Regions from separate parts of the Kurthia sp. 11kri321 genome, predicted to be linked through region 3. Evidence: riboswitches for the same ligand, from Rfam matches in the RefSeq annotation. Region 3 holds a riboswitch; each other region holds the start of a gene.
The links. A riboswitch is a leader RNA that binds a small molecule or an ion and turns the genes downstream of it on or off. The one in region 3 is predicted to bind thiamine pyrophosphate.
Positions count from the first base shown of each region.

Region 1: linked by a shared signal. The riboswitch ahead of thiM (hydroxyethylthiazole kinase) and the one ahead of tenA (thiaminase II) in region 3 are both predicted to bind thiamine pyrophosphate.
Region 2: linked by a shared signal. The riboswitch ahead of ASO14_RS03825 (3-oxoacyl-ACP reductase) and the one ahead of tenA (thiaminase II) in region 3 are both predicted to bind thiamine pyrophosphate.

Region 1 covers NZ_CP013217.1:1,372,164-1,377,270, forward strand. The annotation lists gene ASO14_RS07065 (LysR family transcriptional regulator) at 1-274, opposite strand, end outside; gene thiE (thiamine phosphate synthase) at 536-1,183, opposite strand; gene thiD (bifunctional hydroxymethylpyrimidine kinase/phosphomethylpyrimidine kinase) at 1,176-2,000, opposite strand; gene thiM (hydroxyethylthiazole kinase) at 2,000-2,755, opposite strand; TPP riboswitch at 2,899-2,996, opposite strand; gene ASO14_RS07085 (hypothetical protein) at 3,096-3,554, shown strand; gene ASO14_RS07090 (PadR family transcriptional regulator) at 3,600-4,136, opposite strand; gene ASO14_RS07095 (sensor histidine kinase) at 4,283-5,107, shown strand, end outside.
Region 2 covers NZ_CP013217.1:721,611-726,717, reverse strand. The annotation lists gene ASO14_RS03840 (o-succinylbenzoate--CoA ligase) at 1-475, opposite strand, end outside; gene ASO14_RS03835 (pseudouridine-5'-phosphate glycosidase) at 572-1,486, opposite strand; gene ASO14_RS03830 (PfkB family carbohydrate kinase) at 1,489-2,586, opposite strand; TPP riboswitch at 2,736-2,835, shown strand; gene ASO14_RS03825 (3-oxoacyl-ACP reductase) at 2,949-3,701, shown strand; gene ASO14_RS03820 (NtaA/DmoA family FMN-dependent monooxygenase) at 3,732-5,036, shown strand; gene menB (1,4-dihydroxy-2-naphthoyl-CoA synthase) at 5,098-5,107, opposite strand, start outside.
Region 3 covers NZ_CP013217.1:1,674,427-1,679,533, forward strand. The annotation lists gene ASO14_RS08655 (ring-cleaving dioxygenase) at 1-80, opposite strand, end outside; gene ASO14_RS08660 (MarR family winged helix-turn-helix transcriptional regulator) at 99-530, opposite strand; gene ASO14_RS08665 (sensor domain-containing diguanylate cyclase) at 654-2,468, opposite strand; gene tenA (thiaminase II) at 2,575-3,273, opposite strand; TPP riboswitch at 3,373-3,476, opposite strand; gene ASO14_RS08675 (2-isopropylmalate synthase) at 3,544-5,107, opposite strand, start outside.

The DNA of each region.
Region 1 (5,107 bases), 300 kb from region 3:
GTCCTTTTTTTAAATCTTCTAAGTCCTCTAATACGAGATGTACTTCATTGACCATTTGAATAATTTTGAGCGCTCGCTCGTAAACTAATGCGCCTGCATCTGTTAGTACGCTTTTTCGTTGGGAACGATCAATTAAAGTCGTATTCAATTCTGTTTCAAGTAGCTTCACAACTTTACTGAGAGTTGGTTGTGTTACATGTAGTGAAGCAGCAGCTTTTGTAAAGCTTTGTTGTCTTGCTACTTCTGTAAAATAAATTAATTGTCTAACGTCCATATGTAAGCCTCCAAATGCATTAGAATACATTTATTGTAACATTTTGTATAGAAAAAATAATGAAATGCTCTAAATCTTCTGTAAAAATATTTTATTTAAGCCTTTTGTATGAAAAAGAAACAGACTGAGACATAAGTGTAAAAAACACCATCCTACATGAGCATAAGAAAAACTGGAATCACACTGTGGCGTGGTTCCAGTTTTTTATTGTAAACGCTGAGAAGGGGCTGAAATGTTTTGTCCTATTCTGTTTACTAAGTATTAAAGTTGTTGTAAAAAGCGTTCATTTTCTTTACGAAAAGCCTGTGTCGCTTCACCAGGATTTTCTGCTTTTGAAATGGAAGAAATAATCGATACACCATCAGCGCCAGCTTGACGTAAATCGTAAACATGCTCGGGTTGAATACCACCGATTGCGACAATCGGCAGGGTAGGAATAGATTGTGCGGCTTCTGTTAAAAATGTTGTACCAGCAGGCTTTTTTGCATCTTTTTTGGATTGTGTTGAAAAAATAGGGCCGATTCCAATATAGTCAGCACCGTCCTGTATTGCTTGTTGTAATTCGTCTTGTGTATGAACGGACACACCGAGTATTTTATGTGGTAGTTGTTCACGTACTTTCTTTGCATCGACATCATCTTGTCCAACATGAATCCCGTCTGCATTGAGTCTGATTGCCAATTCAACATCATCATTTACGATAAAAGGAACATCATAACGTTTACAAAGAGTTTGGCAGTCTTTTGCAAATTGAACATAAGCGTCACCTGTTAAACACTGTTCACCTTTTTCTCGCCACTGAAATAAAGTAATCCCATTTTGTAATGCAGCTTCTAATACAAAGAGTGGATCACCTACAACGTCTTGACTTCCCATAATAAAATACGTTTCAAGTAATTGTTTATTCAATTATCTCGACCTCCACTTTTGCTTTTGTGTTATAAGCGAAATGATTCGTCGGACCATGGCCATGCCCAATACCTAAACCATGTGAAATAGCCGCATGGATAAATCGCTTCGCTTCAATAAGTGCTTCTTTCATTGGTAGACCTTTTGCTAAGAAGGCAGTTAGTGCTGCTGAATACGTACAGCCTGTACCATGAGTATCCTTCGTTTGAACACGCGGGGCAGAAATGGTTAATTTATCACCGTTTTTAAAGAAAATATGGTCAATCGCAGCTTGTTGTTCAGGTGCAAAATGTCCACCTTTCATCACGATGACTTCAGGTCCCATAGCGAGTAATTTTTTAGCTACCTGTTCAACATCATCATAAGTTTGAATTTTCATGCCTGTCAGTGCCTCTGCTTCTGGAATATTCGGTGTGAGAACAGTCGCTAGTGGGAATAGGTGAGTAATCATCGCATCAACTGCTTCTTGTTGCAGTAGTGTGGCACCACCTTTTGCAATCATGACAGGGTCAACAGTAATAGGTGCTTGTACATTCTCTAGTTGTTTTGAAACAGCTTCAATAATAGATGCTGAAAAAAGCATCCCCGTTTTTAGTGCATTCACATTAAAATCGCTTTGAATCGACTGTAATTGTTCCACAATGAAATCTTCGGGTAACGCATAAACAGCTTGTACGCCATACGTATTTTGTGCAGTAACAGCTGTTAAAACAGATGTACCGAATGTTTTCAATTCTTGAAATGTTTTTAAATCAGCTTGAATACCGGCACCGCCACCTGAATCAGATCCGGCAATCGTCAGTGTAATCGGTAACATTATTTAATCCCTCCAAAACTCATTTGTTGTAGTTGGTTTAGGATGTGCATTTGAAAATCGCCAATACCATTGCTGTGATGATGTGCAGTTTCTGCGACTTGTTTATAGTCTTTGTGAATTGTGATAACACTTTGTAGTGCGTCTGTATGTGATGCGATTGAAGCAGCTGTTAGGGCAGATAATAAGCAACCAGCTCCTGTAATTTGTTCCATCCATGCATGTCCGCCGTTTATTATGTGAACCGTCGTGCCATCTGTGATTAAATCTTCTACACCACTTACAGCAACAATCGTTTTGTAGCGTGTTGCGACTTGTTTAGCTGCTTCTTCAATTTCAAAAGATACCTCACCTGCATCGACACCACGAGAGGTGACTTTAATTTCCGCAAGAGCCGCTAACTCACCAGCATTACAGCGAATGGCTGTAAATTGCACATGTTGTAATAGTTGTTCGACTGTTTGTTTACGATATTTAGAAGCACCGATGCCTACAGGATCTAAAACGACTGGAATCCCTTTTTTATTTGCAGCTTGTCCAGCTAATATCATCGCATCGACTGTGCGTGTATTTAACGTACCGATATTAATTAATAATCCATTTGCGATTTGAACAATATCATGCATTTCTTGTATTTCATCCGCCATGATGGGCGATGCACCTACTGCTAAAAGTCCGTTTGCAGTAAAGTTTGTTACGACATAATTCGTAATACAGTGAACAATTGGTTTCGTTGAATGAATTGATTGGATACTCATTTTTAGTTACCTCCATTGATGAATGAAAAGCAAATTCATGAAGCTTCTCATACTCAGTTTCACTAAATTAGAGGACGGGTTTCTGCTTTTTCACTATAAAAATAAAAAAGCTGCTCAACGAATTAATCGTAGAACAGCATTACATGCGAAAAACAGCTGCTCCCTACGCCAGTATTAACTGACAGGTTCAAAGGGTCAGGTTTTACCTTCTCAACTCCTAAGAGTCCCCCCGCAAATCTAGTATGGTTAGAGCATACCATATTTAGACCATTTTGCAAGGTTCCGCTTTAGTAAAAATAGGTTGTCTTGTATAATGAGAACAAGTATGGAGGGAAATTGTGTGAAAAATCTATCGTGGTATATTTCTTTAGGGATTAGTTTTTTAGGTTTCATGGTCATCAATTATTATTTTACGTTGGACCCTACTGAAAAAGTTGGAAACTTAAACCCTGCTTTCTTTTTAATTGTTTTATTAGTGCCTTTCCTGTGTGTCAGTCTGTTTATTACGTGGAGCGTTGGCGTATCTTTTTTTGAAACAGCAACAAAAGGAAAGCTAGCATCAGCAATTCTTATTATTGTCGTGATTTTTATTTTAGCAGGCGGTACAGAATATCAATATGTAACAAGTCAAATTGAAGTTTTTGGCGGAACATGGAATGATTCGAAATCGATTATTTACGGTCGTTCACCGTTTAATAGTTATACAAATGATTGGTATTTTAATGAATCTGTCTTTTTAATCATTCATACAATTGCTTTTTCGTTAGGAAGTTTATTCCGGAGTAAAGTGACAGATTAAATAACAAAAAGACTTGGGCTCAGTGCCTAAGTCTTTTTTGTATGCTTAAATATGTTCTGCAATTGCGTCACGAATATCTTGTAGCCATTTTAAGTTTTCGTTAAATTGTCGATTTGCATGTCGGATAATTAATTGAATATGATCAACATCTTTTACAGAAGGATGTGAACCAGCTTCAATAATCGAATCGATTCGCTTACTCTCACGCTCGATTGCCTGATCTAATAGACCAATTACACGTTTTAAATCAACATACTTTAAAAATAAAATAGGAATATAGAGACTTTGTACATCTGCTAAATTAATCGAGTCGAATGTTTTATAAATGAGTTCTACCATATACGCACGTCCAGCATCTGTAATGGCATAAACGGATTTTTCAGGACGATTTTCTGTATGAATGACTTCGATTTTTTTAATATATCCTTTTTTTTCTAACGAGTCGAAATGATAATAAAGTTTTCCATCACTTAATTTAAAACTTGGATCAATATCAACAATATTTGTGAAGAGCTTTTTGATAAAGTAGGGATGGTAATTATTTTCAGATAAAATCCCTAAAATAAAAAGTTGAATTAACATCACTTGATGCCTCCAATAAATGAAATTTACGTCGTTATTCTAATAGTACACGATATTGTAAAAGGAAACTACAGAAAACAAGATGTTTCTAGCTTGAAACAGTATTTTGTTATATGATAGACAGAGAATTAAGGAGTTGAACGCGTGTGTCAAAATGGTATTCTATTATACCGAAACATCCCATTCAAAGTATTTTAGCATGGGTATTTATTTGCTTTATTCCATTTTATTCAGTATTTAAAAATCAAGATCATACGACGCAAAGTATTGCAGCAGCCATTCTGATTACATATCTGATTTGTGTGTATTTAGATTTCAAACTACCAAGTGGTTTGACGTATATGTGGCTATCATTTGAGATGATTATAAATGCCGTTATGTCGATTTTATATGGCTATTTTTATTTTTCTATTTTTACGTCATTTTTAATTGGACGTATTCGTAGTAAAGTCGGCTTTTATATTATGTATGGCTTACACATTGCGGCAACAGTTGGTGCGATTATTGGTGGCTTTTTCATTGAAACGGCTATTTATATTCAGCAAATTCCATTTATGGTTGTCATCGTGTTCGGTACGATTTTAGCACCATTCTATTTATTCAGCCGTACACAGAGTGACCACTTAGAAAATAAGTTGAAATCAGCAGAGAATCGTATTTCTGAATTAAGTGTTGTAGAAGAAAGACAACGAATTGCACGTGACTTACATGATACACTTGGGCAGAAATTATCAATGATTGGTCTTAAACTCGATTTAGCGATTCGTTTAGTTGATAAAAATCAAGAACAAGCGAAAAATGAGCTATCAGATATTCGTAAAACGGCAAGTATGGCATTAAAAGAAGTGCGTGAAATGGTGTCCGATATGAAAAAAATAAAAATTGAAGATGAATTATTGCATGTCCAACAGATTTTAGAAATTGCCAATATCGATTTAAAAGTAAAAGGGCAATTAAAACTTGAAGAAGTA
Region 2 (5,107 bases), 950 kb from region 3:
TTGGCTGACTAGTTGTACCTGATGTGTACATGATAGTCATTGTTTCATCTCGTGACCAATGTTTAATTACCTCTGCCTTTTCTTGTGAGGTCATTAAATCAGAAAATAGAATTTGCAATTTATGCGTAGAAGGTAATTGTTCTACTAAATCGTCATCCACAAGTAATGCATCTACTTGTGCATCTTGAATTTGATAAGCAAGTTCTGCTTCTGTTAATCGTAAGTTTAATAACACCATCTCGATACGCAATTGCATACATGCAAAAATCGTACGAATAAGATGCGGTGTTGACCGCCCAAAAATGGCAACGCGTTGTCCTTCATGTAAACCGGCAGCTTTTATAGCACCAGCATAATATTTTGATTGTTCGGATAGCTGTTCATACGTCCATTTCTCATCTTGAAAAGTTAATGCTACACGATGAGGTGTTAATGACGTGCGTTGCTCAATCCAGTTTGGTATCATTTTTTTCATCCCTAACTCTATTGTTTTCATCCTTTCTTATTCTAATACGAAACATGTGAAATACAAAACGGAAACCCCTCAAATCGAAAGGTTTCCGTTCGTATATTATTTTGTTTTATTTAATTCAACTGCGATTTGAGCACCGACATGCGCATTGTGTTTTACTAATGCAATGTTAGCTACTAGGCTCTTACCTTCTGTTAACTCTTTTACTTTACCTAATAAGAATGGCGTAACTGATTTACCTTGAATATTATTTTCTTCTGCTTCTTTTAATGCTTCATGAATAATATTTGTAATGAAGTCATGGTCTAATGCATCTTCTTCTGGGATTGGGTTAGCGATTACTGCGCCACCAGCCATATTTAAATTCCATTTTGTACGTAAAGTTGCTGCAACTTCTGCAGGTGTATCTTGACGGAAGTTTACATCAAATCCTGATTTACGTGTGAAGAATGCTGGTAATTCGTCTGTACCATATCCAATAACAGGCACACCTTTTGTTTCTAAGAATTCAAGTGTTAAACCAATATCTAAAATTGATTTTGCACCTGCACATACAACACCTACTTTAGAAGTTGCTAATTCTTCTAAGTCAGCTGAAATATCCATTGTTGTTTCTGCGCCGCGGTGAACGCCACCAATACCACCTGTTACGAATAACTCGATTCCTGCTAATTCAGCTGCAATCATTGTCGCTGCTACTGTTGTCGCACCGATTTTTTTCGTTGCGATTAAGTATGGAATATCACGACGAGAAGCTTTTGCTACATTATCCGCATTACCGAACATTTCTAATTCTTCATCTGATAAACCGATTTTGATTTTACCGTCGATGATTGCGATTGTTGCTGGAACTGCGCCATGTTCACGAATGATTTGTTCTACTTCACGTGCTGTTTGTACATTTTGTGGGTATGGCATACCGTGTGAGATAATTGTTGATTCTAATGCAACGATAGCTTTACCAGCGTCCATTCCTTCTTGTACTTCTTTTGATAATTCGATGTATTGTTTCATAATTAATCCTCCAGTTCTTGTTCTAACGATTGTTTTGTTAATTCAGGACGTACAGTAAACTTAGATTCAAGCGTATTTTTCGCATTGATTAATCCTGCTTGAATCGTCTGTTCAAATGTGTACTTCTCTAACCAAGCATGTACAACTGCTGAGACGAATGCATCTCCTGCGCCTGTAACATCCTCAATTTGATTTGCTGCTCGTGCTTCAAAATGTGTTGGCATCAAGTTCTTGTTTGCAGCATAAACTCCCTTTGCGCCAGCCGTAATTACGACATTTTCTACGCCCATCTGAGCGATTTCTTGAATTGCTTGTAAATAATCTGCTTCTGATGTAATCGTACGATTTGTTAATGTTTCGGCTTCATCTGTATTACAGATGAACCATGTAACGCCTTCTAATGTTGTTGGCATACGGTTCATCTTTGGAGAAGATACCGGCACAATAATAAGAGGTACTTCTCTCGTTACTGCAAATTGTTGAATATAATCAACTGTTTCTTTCGGACAATTCAAATCAACTATAATTGCCGGAGCAGTCGATAAAACATGTTCATGCTTCATTAGAATTTGTGGTGTTAATGCATCATAGACGTCCATATTCGCTGTTGCCATAACCAACTCGCCTTGTTCATCCATAATGGCTGTGTAAGAACCTGTTGAACATTGTTCCAACTGCTCGACTTCTTCTAAATGAATGAAAGCATTCGAAGCTGCAACAATTGCTTGCCAATCAGAATCTTTTCCAGCAGTCGTCAGTAAACTCACTTGATGTCCAAGCCTTCCCAAGTTTTCAGCAATATTTCGCGCTACGCCACCTACACTTTCTGTAGATGTTACAGGATTTGATGTCCCCATCTGAACCTGTCCCTTCAAATGAAGTTTTCGGTCCATATTGGCTCCACCAATACATATAATTTTGTTTTCTTTTGGCAATACGTATGCTCTCCCTATAATCTTACCCTTTTTCACTAACCCCGATATTAAGTTAGCTAGAGCCGGTCTCGACATTTCTAATTTTTCAGCCATCTCTTGTTGCTGCATAAACGGGTTTTCCTTAATGAGTTGAATCAGTGCTTGTTCTCTCTCCGTCAATGTCATCACCCTAAGTTTTATTTGTTTACATCATAAACAAAATTAAGTCTCGTGTCAAATGTTTATAAAAACAAACTTTTGTTTAAAATCAATATAAATAATAAACAAATTTGACAATATAAACCTTATAAGTTAGTATTCAATGTAACTTAATAGGTCTACACTAGGGGTGTTATTTAACTGAGATGAGTCCTACTCAAACCCTTTGAACCTGAACTAGTTAATACTAGCGTAGGAAAGTGTCAATTCTATACATACTGAAAAAAGTCTGTACTTTTTTGTTATGCAATGATTTGTTATACACAACTTTCCTACGAAGGTTGTGTATTTTTTATTTAAGTTGAAATAAATAAGAGGAGTTGTTTTAAATGAAAAAAACAGTAGTAGTTACAGGCGGAAGTAGAGGGTTAGGTGCAGTTATTGTCAAAACACTTGCACAACAAGATTTTCAAGTTGTCATTAATTATTATCAAAGTAAAGAAGCTGCTGAAAAATTAGTAGCTGAAATTGGTGGAGACAAAGCGATTGCTATTCAAGCTGATGTAACGAATCGGAAAGAAGTCGATCAATTAATGAACATGGCAACAGAACACTTTGGTCAAATAGACGCTGTTGTAAATAATGCATTAATCGACTTTAAATTCGATCCGATTAAACAAAAATCTTTTAAAGACCTTTCTTGGGATGATTATCAAAAACAGCTGGATGGTACGTTAAAAGCTGCATTCAATACAAGCCAGAGTGTGATTCCACAGTTTATTGAAAGAAAAAACGGTAGCATTATTAGCATTGGTACTAATTTATTTCAAAACCCTGTCGTGCCTTATCATGAATATACAACTGCTAAAGCAGCTTTGATTGGTTTCACACGTAATCTCGCTTCAGAATTAGGCGTCTATGGCATCCGAGCAAATGTTGTTTCAGGAGGTCTTTTAAAAACAACAGATGCCAGTGCTGTTACAACACCTGAAGTATTCGATTTAATCTCTCAATCTACACCTTTAAGAAAAGTAACCACGCCACAAGATGTTGCGAATATGGTAGCTTATCTATGTTCCGAAAAAGCACATGGAATTACAGGACAAAACTTTACAGTAGATGGTGGTTTAACAATGAACTAATCACTATCCAAATAAATTGAGGTGTAAATCATGTTAAAAACTACAAAAAAACAGTTACATATAGGTGTTTTACTATATGGTTGTGGTCATCATCAAGCAGCTTGGCTAATGGACAATTCACGCATTGAGGATATTGGAAGTATCTCTTATTATCAAGAATTAGCTCAACTAGCGGAAAAAGGATTATTGGACGCTGTATTTTTTGCAGATCATCATGCTTTTCCAGCAAATGATGCACAAGTCATGCCTGCATTTTGGTTTGATCCGCTAATTAATTTAACAGCTATTTCTCAAGTAACGCATCATATTGGTTTAGTTGCCACTATTTCAAGTACTTTTTCTAATCCCTATACAGTTTCTAGACAGCTATTAAGTTTAGATCATCTCACTAAAGGGCGCGTAGGTTGGAATCTTGTTACATCAATGAGTGATAATGAAGCTCGTAATCACAGTATGGAAGCATTACCTCTCCATAATCAACGATATGAAAAAGCTGAAGAATTTTCGATACTTATGGATCAACTATTTTTATCTTGGGATGCTTGTGATTTTGTCCATAATCGTGAAGAAAATAAAATTATCAATGCTTCAAATATTCACTCTTTTAATCACAGTGGTCATTATTTTCAAGTTGCAGGTCCTTCTACTGTACCAAAAAGTCCACAAGGTGCACCGGTCAAAATGCAAGCAGGTGCTTCAAAACAGGGCGTTGCTTTAGCTGCTAATCATGCTGAAGTAGTCTATTCAGTCTCTTGGAACCTCAAGCAAGCTAAAAATTTTCGACATAAATTAAATGACGCAATTGAAAAATCATCTAAACCTAAGAAACATATTAAAATTTTACCTGGATTAGTAACATATGTAGGTCATACACATGAAGAAGCTTTAGCTAAAAAAGAAGCATTGGACCAAGCTCTCCCAATTGAAGTTGCTTTAAAACAATTAAGCTCATTTATTCAGCAAGACTGTTTAAATTGGAATATTGATGAAAAGGTCCCTCCATTACCTTCTGTAGAAGCATTCAATGGACCTGTGGGACGCTATGAAACGATTCTAGAAATCATTCGTGATACCGATCCAACTGTGAAAGAATTACTCGGTTACTTAAATGCTGGCGGTGGACATTGTACATTGATTGGTACACCAAAGGAAATTGTTGACCAAATGGAGATCTGGTTTAAGGAAGGCGTAGCTGATGGATTTAACCTCATGCCTCCAACATTACCTGACAGTTTAGAAGATTTTGTTGAAATGATTGTTCCTGAAATGCAAAAAAGAGGACTTTTTAGAGAGGCTTATACGGAGCATACATTTCGTGAACGTATGGGATTATGATAATAAAAAAGTAGCGTAAACCATCCAAAGGTCTACGCTACTTTTTATAATTATTTAAGTTCTATGGGAAA
Region 3 (5,107 bases):
TTCGTAAAAAATTCGTAGTTTTTTTCTGCGCTACTTGTAATAGCTGTGACGTGATGGATACCTTTTAATTGTTGATTCATGATTATTTCCTCCGTTAATTACATATTTTTGGCGTGTAATCCTACTGTTTTTAAAGCTGTAATGAGTTGCTGTTTTTCATGTTCATCTACAACATTAAATAGCTTTTCAACTAATGCTTCATGTTGTGGAAAAATACGTTCAATAAATGAGCATCCTTCTTCTGTAAGTGCTGCAAACGTGACGCGTCGATCGGTTGGACAGGCTACGCGCTCGACATAGCCTTTTTGTTGTAATTTATCAACAACATATGTGATACTGCCACTCGTAATTAAAATCTTCTCACCAATGCGTTGAATCGGTTGATCTCCTTTATGATAAAGCAATTCTAATACCGCAAATTCTGTTAAATTCAGCTGATAGCGTTGCATGTCCTTTCGCAATACTTCTTCAACTGTCTGAGACGCTCGAAGTAGAACCGTCAATGCTTTTAGCGATAATTCTTTTGACATTTTATCCACTCCTTTTATCTCGAATTAAAATATCTTGAATTAAAGATAACATGGATTAAAAATACTGTCAATTAAAAAAGACACAACTTACAGCATGAATTCTCACACTATAAGTTGTGTTTGCTAATGTAAATTTTTTACTCGAACACAGTTGCGCCCTGCATTTTTTGCTTCATATAATTGTTGGTCTGCTATTTTTACAAATTCAGTTGTATTAGTAAATTGCGCTTCTGTCAACGCAACTCCTCCTACACTAATTGTTACAACTTTACATTCACGCCCTAAATGTTCTAGCTCTGCTTTTTCAACTGCATTTCTCATATACTCTGCAATATCGAAAGCTTCGCTATAAGTCGTAGCATCTAACAACACAACAAACTCTTCTCCACCATAACGCGTTAATTCCGCACGAGCAGGTAACGCATCTGTTAAAATTTTTACAAGGTTTTTTAATAGTTGGTCACCTAAAATATGACCATAATAGTCATTATATTTTTTAAACTCATCGACATCTAAAATTAAAATAGCAAAAGGTACTTTCGTGTCTTTATAGTGTTTATATAACTTTTCTAAACTACTACTTAAATAATGACGATTAAAAACTCCTGTAAGACTATCTAATAAAGCTAGTTCACGTAATTTTTCATTACTTTCTTCCAATTGTTTCGTTCGGATGCGAATTTTTTCATCCAAAGATTCATTGAGGGAAATCAATTCTTTATTCAGTTGTTCAACTTGTAACCATTGTAGAGCAAATTTCCGACAAAATAGTATACACTGGATACTAATAAAAATGCCTAGCATGATAAAAGTAAGATGAATTGAATTTCCAGCTGCCGAAACGCGAATCATGTCATGTATGGCCCCTACAAATACTAATAGTATCCCCACAAGTGTAATCACTTGTGTCAAATCATGCCAATTTATTTTTCTAATAACACTTACAAGTAAAAAGATATAAAAAACATACATAAAAATCAAAATAATATTAAATAATTTTTGATACATGACCGTAGAAGAAAATGCCGTAAAGAAAATAATTACAATCATTATATAGTTATAAAAAGTAATGAATTTTTTCGGGACCGCTTCGCTAAACATTTTATATACATAGCCTACATAGAACAACATAACAATTTGAGGCATAATAAATGTTAGACGTAGAGCCACGCTCCAATCTAGTTGGTTTAAAAAGGCTGTATATAAATAATAGTCCGTGAAAAAACCCCATAGACTTGTTGCTGCACAAAACATGCCATAAGCTAAAAATTCCTTTTGCTTTCTTCTAAATGCATAAAAAAGTAATGAAATACATGCAGTTAATGTAATACAGCCAATTAAAAAGACTTGCCAAAACTCATGTTGCTGTTGCTTTTTCACGATAATTTGTTCATTACCGATAGATATACTTTTCCTCAAACCACCACTTACATTCTCAAAACTAATCATTTGAAACGTAATTTGCAACGTCGTTTGATCTACGCGAAAACTAGGTATTTGTGGTTTCATTTGTTGTACAGCTGTCTTATTACTTTTTAGGAGGCTTCCATTCTCTTTGATAAGTACATTATTTACATATAAATTATAGCTACTATATTGAAAAGGTATATAAAATTTTAAATAGCGGCCAACAAAAGATTCAGGAACTTTAATCGTTGTACTATAAGTCGCACGATCAGAGTCAATATTTAAACGCTGATTTAGCATATAAGGTACTTTGACAATATCGCTGTTTCCAAGCTTAATTTCTTCTTTCATATCTTGTGGATCAAACAATTCACCACGTATAAAGTTCCAGTTTCCATTTAAATTTTCATAAAAAGTATCGTAATTTGAATGACGAAAATCATGTGTTGTCATTGTGGTAGCAAAACTCATCGGAGCGTACGTCATAAAAAGTATACAGAATGATAAAAGTGATACAAACCATTTTTTCATTTACGCCCCTCCTTTACATCCGTTAGTTATTCCCTTTTTCTTATAAAATTACTACTTATTCATAAAAAAACACCCACCGAATAAATTTCAGTGGGTGTTCATTCTATTATATAGAACTGATTTTGTCAGCTTGAAGTTCCTGAGGCCAGTGAGAAATTGTGTTCCCCATCTCCCAGAACAAATATTCAAAGCGAGTTGTTTGTAAGAAAATTTCTTTAACATGTGCCAGTTCATCACCTGTTAAATCAGCTGCTAACTCATCCATCAAATCAATCATATTTTGTGCGCTATGTTCAAATGCCGGTTCACTATACATACGCACCCAGTCACCGTAAAGTGGATGATCGACAGCTCCAGGAATTTGTGCGAGTTCACGTCCAATCTCTAAATAGCTCCAAGCACATGGTAAGATAGCTGCGATCACATGCGCAAGTGAGCCATTCTGCGCTTCTGATAACATATAACGAGTATAAGCTATCGTTGTCGGCGCTTCTTTTGCTTCACGCATCTCTTGCTCTGAAATCCCAAAACGCTCTGCATATTTACGATGCAGTGCCATCTCAATTGATAGCGTATGATGGACTGAAGCTGACAAGCGTGTCATAACATCTAAATCGCGTGCTTTTTGAATCCCAATCGCAAACACTTTTGCATATTGAATTAAATATAAATAATCTTGAATCATGTAGTGACGAAATTTCTCTGGTTCTAATGTTCCGTGACCAATTCCTTGTACGAATGGATGTGCGTGATTTGCACGCCAAATCGGTCGAATTTCCTCAATTAATTGCTCTGAAAACTTCATCTTTTTTCTCTCCCTTTTCACAAACACGAAGGAAACAAAAAGGCCACTCACCGCATTACGAAAATCGTAAAAGACGGAGAATGACCTGCAAATAATATGCTAAAAATGTCACTTCTTCCTTACGACAGTGCGAACTGTATCAAGTTAGAGGGTTAAGCTACTGCTCTCTCAGCCAATTCTATATGGCACCCCTAGTAGTGATTGTTTGTGTATTTAATTGTTAGTACACACCTATCATCTATGACAACAATTGGAAAGTCAAGCGATTTTTTAAACAGGTTCTGGAATCGAGATGAACTGATCGACAACAATCGTATTAATCGCATTAATATAAGCAAGTGCACTCGCTTTAATGACATCTGTATCAGAAGCTTTTGCAATATATGTTTCGCCTTCATATTCAACTTGTAACTTCACTTTACCGATAGCTTCTTTACCGCGTGTCACACTTGAAATTTTGTATTCAAGTAGCTTTACTTCGAATGCTGTTACTTCTTGTAGCGCTGAATACAATGCATCAATTGAACCTGAGCCAACTGTCGCTGCTTTCAGTACTTCCTCACCGCGACGTACCTTCACACTTGCAGACGGGAAGATTTGATTCGAAATCACTTGAATGTCTTCTAAGTGGTAGAAAGCATCACTATGAAGCGCAACTTTTGCATCTTCATTTGTACGTTTGAAATAATTTTCTACTAAAATGAATAGGTCATGGTTATACACTTCTTTTTTCGTATCAGCCAACTTTAAGAAATCCGCAAAAACCTCTTCAAATTGATCTGGTGTTAAGTTGCCTAACGCTAAGTTTTCAAGTGCATTTTTCACCGCATGACGACCAGAACGAGCTGTTAATACTAATTCCATATCGTCTAAACCAACCTCTGTTGGGCTCACGATTTCATAAGCATCACGTGATTTTAATAGACCATCTTGGTGAATACCAGATGAATGCGCAAAGGCATTGTCGCCTGTGATTGCTTTATTTACTTGTACATCAAGTCCCATTAAGCTCGAAACGATGCGCGATGTGTTCATAATCTCTTTCTTGTTGACTCGGGTATGTGCATTGAAATAATTTGAACGTGTTGATAGTGCCATCACGACTTCTTCAAGTGCTGCGTTACCCGCACGCTCACCGATTCCATTAATTGTACACTCTACTTTATCCGCACCATTTTTAATTGCCGCAAGTGTATTCGCTGTCGCCATACCTAAGTCGTTATGACAGTGAACACTTAGTAATACAGAATCATCTAAGTTTTTCATACGATCATTTAATTTACCAATCATTTCACCGAATTCTTCTGGTACTGCATAACCAACAGTATCTGGTACATTAATCATCGTTGCGCCAGCTTTCATAACAGCTTCAATTGTTTTCCATAGATATTCAAAATCAGAACGCGATGCATCTTCTGTTGAATATTGTACTTGTGGTAAAAGTGTTTTTGCGTATTTTACTGCATCTACACCAATTTGTAGAATTTGATCTTTTGATTTTGAGAATTTTTTCTCTACGTGAATATCCGATGTACCAAGTACCATGTGAATCATTGGATTTTCTGCGTATTTTACAGCATTGTAAACTGAATCAATATCCGCTTTCACTGCACGCGCTAAAGCTGTGATCATAATATCATCTGTATTTCCAACTTTTTGTGCGATTTGCTTTACTGCATTGAAGTCACCTTCTGATGAAGCGGGGAACCCTGCTTCGATAATATCTACTTGTAATTTTTTTAATTGATGTGCCACTTCTAATTTTTCGTATAAGTTCAATTTCGCTCCCGGAACTTGTTCTCCATCACGTAATGTTGTATCAAATAGCCAGATT